2 regions of the Pantoea sp. YU22 genome follow, and region 1 is predicted to be linked to the other one. Evidence: predicted binding sites of a transcription regulator. Region 1 holds the regulator's gene; the other holds the start of a gene.
The links. Region 1 encodes PurR, which represses purine synthesis genes. Its sites were predicted from a motif close to CANGCAAACGTTTGCNTG; they were not measured.
Positions count from the first base shown of each region.

Region 2: EKL29_RS12965 (NCS2 family permease) is a predicted target of PurR. The motif match lies at 1,581-1,598, and genes of this name have one in related genera.

Region 1 covers NZ_RYDU01000001.1:630,753-634,173, reverse strand. Annotated here, with positions in the region: gene EKL29_RS03060 (C40 family peptidase) at 234-1,037, shown strand; gene EKL29_RS03055 (YnhF family membrane protein) at 1,087-1,176, opposite strand; gene purR (HTH-type transcriptional repressor PurR) at 1,462-2,487, shown strand; gene punR (DNA-binding transcriptional activator PunR) at 2,484-3,389, opposite strand.
Region 2 covers NZ_RYDU01000008.1:30,712-34,132, reverse strand. Annotated here, with positions in the region: gene EKL29_RS12975 (ABC transporter substrate-binding protein) at 1-571, shown strand, start outside; gene EKL29_RS12970 (response regulator) at 605-1,339, opposite strand; gene EKL29_RS12965 (NCS2 family permease) at 1,769-3,067, shown strand.

The sequences.
Region 1 (3,421 bases):
TTTCTGACGATAATCAAAACTTAAGCTGTTCATAACTGGTAATAAGTTTGCTGCTATAAGCTTCTGAAATCGCTCATTTATGAGTCAGTTGCAACCCTGTAACAGTTTAATAGAAAAATGGCTTAACTTTTGAAAAAAACCTGGCTTAGAATGGCCCCGGCGCTGATCCTCGATCAGATTTTTCTAACCTCGTTACGGCCTGTCGTCGTAACCGCTAACCCTGTAACCGGACTATGCGATTACTGATTACGCTTTTCATATTAGCTTTCGCGCAGCTGTTTCTGAACATCGCTTCAGCTTCGCCGCAAACGCCGGTTAACGCCAGCCTGCACAAGGCGGAGAAAAAAAGCGCGCGCGAAGATGAGCGACGCAAACGGCGGCCGGTTAAAAGCAGCTCGAAAAAATCGCGCCCTTCTTCTGCTACGCAAAAAATTAAACTGAAAAAACAGAAGAAAATCGAAACGGCTTCACTTTCTCATTCCGCTGGCGAACAGAAAAAATCCCTTAAATCTTCCCGTAAACGTTATGGCCATCAGCGCGAGCTGGGTACGGCCAAAACCGCTAAGCTGCAGCTGCTGGACGCCGATGACGGCACCACCATCAAAATGAGCAAGTCTCATCGCCTGCGTTACCAGAAAGCGCGCGAAACCGCGATGACCAAGCTGATGGGACAGCTGGGCAAACCCTATCAGTGGGGCGGCACCTCTCCGCATACCGGTTTCGACTGCAGCGGCCTGGTCTGGTACGCCTATAAGGATTTAGTGAAATTCAGAATTCCGCGCACCGCCAATGAAATGTACCACCTGCGCGACGCCGCGCCGGTGAAGCGCGAATCGCTGGAGAAAGGCGACCTGGTGTTTTTCCGTATTAACGGTCGCGGTACGGCCGATCACGTTGGCGTTTATCTCGGCAACGGCAAATTTATTCAGTCGCCGCGCACCGGAAAAGATATCCAGATCAGCGGTCTGTCGGAAGATTACTGGCAGCGTCACTACATCGGCGCGCGCCGAATGATGACGCCGAAAACCATACGCTAAGACAGAAAAGAAAAACCGGGGGCCTCCCCGGTTTTTTTATCGCTGCGTATCAGTGCATCACGGCGGTAAAGCTAAACGCTACGATCATCAGCAGCGCGGCACAGGTCGTCATCAGTGCCATTTTCAAATCAGTGCTCATCACTTTTCCTTATCCACACAATTAACAGGGTCTTAAGGGATTTTCCCATAGTTGCCGGTAAAAATCTCGTTTTATCCTGCAAGCCTTGTTAGAATCTCCGGCTTTGTTGCGCAACTGACGCAACACCGGTTCCGTTCGCACGCAACAGCCTCTGTTTTGTCCCGCCCAGTGAATATTTCACCGACAAAAACTGTAGCGAATTAACAGAAAAGTCTCTTAGCGGACGCAAACGTTTAACATTATGCTTATCAGCGAGTTATTGATGAGTTCTGGAGTCTCTTTTTAATGGCAACAATCAAAGATGTCGCGAAGCGCGCGGGTGTCTCCACCACCACCGTTTCTCACGTTATCAATAAAACGCGCTTCGTTGCGGAAGAGACGCGCAACGCCGTCTGGCAGGCGATTCAGGAGCTGCACTACTCGCCCAGCGCCGTGGCGCGAAGCCTGAAGGTAAATCACACCAAGACGCTGGGGTTGCTTGCCACTTCCAGCGAGGCGCCCTATTTTGCGGAAATTATCGAAGCGGTGGAGCACCACTGCTTTGAGCGCGGCTATACCCTGATTCTCGGCAACGCCCACAACGATCTGCAGAAGCAGCGCGCTTACCTGTCGATGATGGCGCAGAAGCGCGTCGATGGACTGCTGGTAATGTGTTCCGAGTACCCGGACGATCTGCTGAAGATGCTGGAAGAGAATCGCAATATCCCGATGGTCGTGATGGACTGGGGCGAATCGCGCGCAGACTTTACCGATACCGTGCTCGATAACGCCTTCCAGGGCGGCTATCTGGCGGGGCGCTACCTGATTGAACGCGGCCATCGCGACATCGGCGCCATACCGGGTCAGCTGGAGCGCAACACCGGCGGCGGCCGTCATGCAGGCTTTTTAAAAGCGCTTCAGGAAGCAGGCATCGCGGTGCGTTCCGAGTGGATTGTGCAGGGCGATTTTGAGCCAGAATCGGGCTATCAGGCGATGCAACAGATCCTGCAGCAGAAGCAGCGCCCAACGGCGATCTTCTGCGGCGGCGATATTATGGCGATGGGGGCGATCTGCGCCGCCGACGAGATGGGCCTGCGCGTGCCGCAGGATATTTCAGTGATCGGCTATGATAATGTGCGCAACGCGCGCTACTTCACGCCAGCCCTGACTACCGTCCATCAGCCTAAAGCCCAGCTGGGCGAGAAGGCGCTGGAGATGCTGCTGGATCGCATCACCAGCAAACGCGAAGAGTCGCAGACCATTGAAGTGCACCCGACGCTGATTGAACGTCGCTCGGTCGGTGACGGTCCCTTCCGCGACTACCGCCGTTAATCCTCGCTTAACCACTCCTGATTGAGCGTTTGCGCATCGCCGAGATAGCTGAGCAGCCAGCTCAGTGCCGGCGATGCGTGCGCTTCCGACCAGCTCACGCAGCAGGGGCTTTCCGGGAACGGCGCAGGCAGCGTCAGCTCCGCCAGATCCCCTCTGTCCAGCAACGGACGCGCCAGATGGCCCGGCATCATCGCCACGCATAATCCATCCAGTACGCACGCCAGCCCCGCCTGCCAGTCCGGCACCACCAGACGCCGTTGATTATCGAGCGTCCAGGTCATGCGGCGCGGCAGCGCACGCGAGGTATCTTCCAGCACCAGCGACGGCCAGGCGCGCAGCGCGTCGTCGTCGAGTCGCGGCTGTTGCGTAAGCGGATGCTGGCGCGCCACAACGCAGCGCCAGTTTAGCGCGCCCATATCGCGAAAAGAGAAGCGTCCACCGACCGGAATCGCCTGGGTCGCGCCGATCGCCACGTCTACGCGCCCGTCGGCCAGCGCATCCCAGACGCCGTTAAAAACTTCATAGCTGATGTGCAGCTCCATATCGGGGAAATGGCGATAGAAGTCCGTGACCAGCTGGCGGCTGCGCGACAGCTTCACGATGCGATCAACCGCTATGCTCAGCTGGCCGCGCCAGCCATTCGCCAGCTGCTGGCACTGCCTGCGGGTGGCGAGCATTTTTTTGATAACTTCGCGTCCTTCCCGTACGAAATGTTCTCCCGCGGCGGTCAGCGCCACGTCGCGGTGCTGCCGCTCGAAGAGCGGTACCGCCAGCCAGCTTTCCAGCTGACGCACCGTATAGCTGACGGCAGAAGGCACGCGATGCAGTTCCTTAGCGGCGGCGCTGAAGCTGCCGGTACGCGCGACGGCGTCCACCACCTCAAGCGCATATTCAGACCACATAATTATTCCCTTCAAAATATTTCACAGCATTC
Region 2 (3,421 bases), on a different contig from region 1:
CAATGCCACCATCACTTCGGACAACACCCAGGCGGGAGAGATGGCCTGTAAGTATATTTCCGACCGTCTGAAAGCGAAGGGCAACGTGCTGATCATCAACGGGCCGCCGGTTTCCGCCGTGCAGAACCGCGTTGAGGGTTGCATGACCGAGCTGAAGCGTCACCCCGATATCAAACTGCTCTCGTGGAACCAGAATGCCAAAGGGAGCCGCGAAGGGGGACTTGAGGTGATGACCGGCCTGCTGTCGGCCAATCCGAAGGTGGATGCGGTGTTCGCTATTAACGATCCTACGGCGATCGGCGCCGATCTGGCGGCGAAACAGGCGCAGCGCAATGAATTCTTTATTGTCGGCGTCGATGGATCGCCCGATGGGGAAGAAGCGCTGAAGCGTAAGAATTCGCTGTTCGTCGCTACCCCGGCACAGGATCCGCAGGTGATGGCGGCGAAAGCAGTGGAGATCGGCTACGACATTCTGCAGGGTAAACCGGCGCCCGATAAGCCGGTATTGATCCCGGTTACCCTGATCGATCGCAACAACGTCGGCAGCTACAAGGGCTGGACGGTAAAATAGCGCCAGACGACGCGGTTCCGGCTGTTTGCCTGGTCAGGCGCTCAGCCGGACCGCTTCCGGACGCGCGACATCGGCGGAAAAAACATAGCCGAGGCCGCGAATGGTGCGGATCAGGCTGGGCTGATGCGGGTTAGTTTCGATTTTGCGCCGCAGACGCATAATCAGCACGTCGATGGTGCGATCAAACACGTCAAGACTTTCACCGTGCGTCAGCTCCAGCAGCTGATCGCGCGTCAGCACCTTGCGCGCGTGACGCACCAGTGCGCGCAGCAGCGCATACTCGCCCTGCGTCAGCGGAACTGACTCGCGCTGCGGGTTAAGCAGCTGACAGCGCGACTCATCAAGCTGCCAGCCGTTAAAACGCCAGCCGCACTCCGCCGTTTCTGGCGGTGCGAGACGACCGCCGCGCCGCAGCGCCGCGCGTGCTCTGGCCACCACCACACGCGGGTTAAAGGGCTTGGCGATATAGTCATCCGCGCCCATCTCCAGCCCTACCACCATTTCCGCTTCAGAACCCATGCCGGTCAGCATAATAACCAGCAGATCCGGACGCTGACGCTGCAGCTGCTGCAGCACCAGCAGGCCATTTGTATCTGGCAGCATCATATCCAGCATCACCAGCGCGATATCGTTATGCTGCGCCAGCAACGCTGACGCATCCCGACCGTAATGGCAGCAGTAAACGCTAATCTGTTGTTCATTCAGCACATCCTGCAGCAGTTCGCAGACGGCTTTATCATCATCGACAACCAGAATGGCGGGCTTCATGCAGCTCGACCTCAAGGTTATAAAAAGGTTAACAAGAGTGTACACGGCGCGTTTTGCGCCGCGCTGACAAGCGATGGAAACGTGAGCGATATCGCCATTGAGTTTGCTGAAGCGTGCGTTAGCGCAGAATTTTTCGGCAGCCTGAAGGCGGCGATGAAAACGATTGCGTAGCAGCGGGGCAATGCACCATAATCGCGCCTTCTTTTGGTTCAGATTTCTCTTAGAAAATGCCAGGCCTGGCAAGGTAAACGATTGCGTTTGCAGCTGGCATAGCGATTGCTATGACTTCAGGCCTTATGGAGATTCAGGGCGTGACGACAGCAGCCGTCAGCATGCAGCGGCGCGTCGTGCGGTATCACAAAAATCAGCATGTAACCCACACTGGCAAGTGAGAACGCGCATTCGTGCCGTCTCCGCTCTTGAGAGATGATGATGTTAGAAAAACTGTTCAAGCTAAAAGCGCATAACACGACGGTTCGCACCGACGTGATCGCCGGGATCACCACCTTCCTGGCGATGGCTTATATCCTGTTTGTTAACCCCAGCATTCTGGGTGCCACCGGGATGGATAAAGGGGCGGTTTTCGTCGCCACCTGTCTGGCGGCGGCAATCGGCTCGGTACTGATGGGCCTGATCGCCAACTACCCGATCGCGCTGGCGCCGGGCATGGGGCTGAACGCCTTCTTTACTTATACCGTCGTGCTGCATATGGGTTACACCTGGCAGATCGCGCTGGGCGCGGTATTTTTGTCGGCGGTGATCTTCTTCGCGCTGTCGATTTTCAAAATCCGCGAGTGGATTATCGCCAGCATTCCGCTGCCGCTGCGCGCCGGGATTGCGGCGGGCATCGGGCTGTTCCTCGCGCTTATCGCGCTGGAAGGCGCGGGTATCGTGGTAGATAACCCGGCGACCCTGGTCGGGCTGGGCGATCTGACGAAGCCGGGTCCGCTGCTGGCGCTGCTTGGCTTTATCGTGATCGTGGTGCTGGAGGCGCGTCGCGTTACCGGTGCGGTGCTGATCGGCATTCTGCTGATTACCTTTATTTCAATGGGGATCGGTCTGTCGCCTTTCGCCGGCGTCTTCTCCGCGCCGCCCTCGATCGCGCCGACCTTTATGCAGCTGGATATCGCTGGGGCGTTTAACGTCGGCCTGGTCAGCGTGATTTTCGCCTTTCTGTTTGTCGACGTGTTCGATAATACCGGTACGCTGCTGGGCGTGACCAAACGCGCTGGTCTGGCGGACGAGCAGGGCAATATCCCGAAAATGGGACGTGCGCTGGTAGCTGACAGCGCCGCAGCGCTGTTTGGTTCGCTGCTTGGCACCTCGACCACGACCAGTTACGTGGAGTCCGCGGCTGGCGTGAGCGCGGGCGGACGCACCGGCTTAACGGCGGTAGTGGTCGCCATTCTGTTCCTGCTGGCGCTTTTCTTCTCGCCGCTGGCAGGCAGCGTGCCGGTCTATGCGACGGCACCCGCGTTGCTGTTTGTGGCGGTGCTGATGGCGTCCGGCCTGGCGGAGATCGACTGGAAAGACGTCACGACGGCAGCGCCGGTGACCGTAACCGCGCTGACGATGCCGCTGACCTACTCTATCGCTAACGGCATCGCCTTCGGCTTTATCACATGGACGGTGATAAAAGTGCTGAGCGGCCGTTTCAAAGAGGTGAACGCGGCGCTGGTGATCCTCTCTTTGCTGTTCGTTATCAAGCTGGGCTGGCTCAGCGCCTGATTGCACTAGCCGCGCCTGCGACACGCTGGCGCGGTAACGCTCCTTCCTCTTTTAATGCGCGGATAGCGGCTTGTGCCCGCCGCGCATTTTCTTCTGCTCCATTGATACCGATTTGCGTAGTGGCTTCCAGAGCGCGCCAGAAAGGGTGTTAATTATCCTGACGCAGAGCTACCCTGCCAGCGCTGAATCAAGGCGCTTATCGCTCGCTATTTTTGACTGAATTAGCGGAACAGGGAATGTTTACTGGTCGGCGATCTGGTTAAATACCCAACAGCAAGGGGAAGCGCCAGCGGCATATCCGGAAGAGATCACAAGGAGAGGAGAGAACATCATGGAATTCCCGTTAAGCCCGCT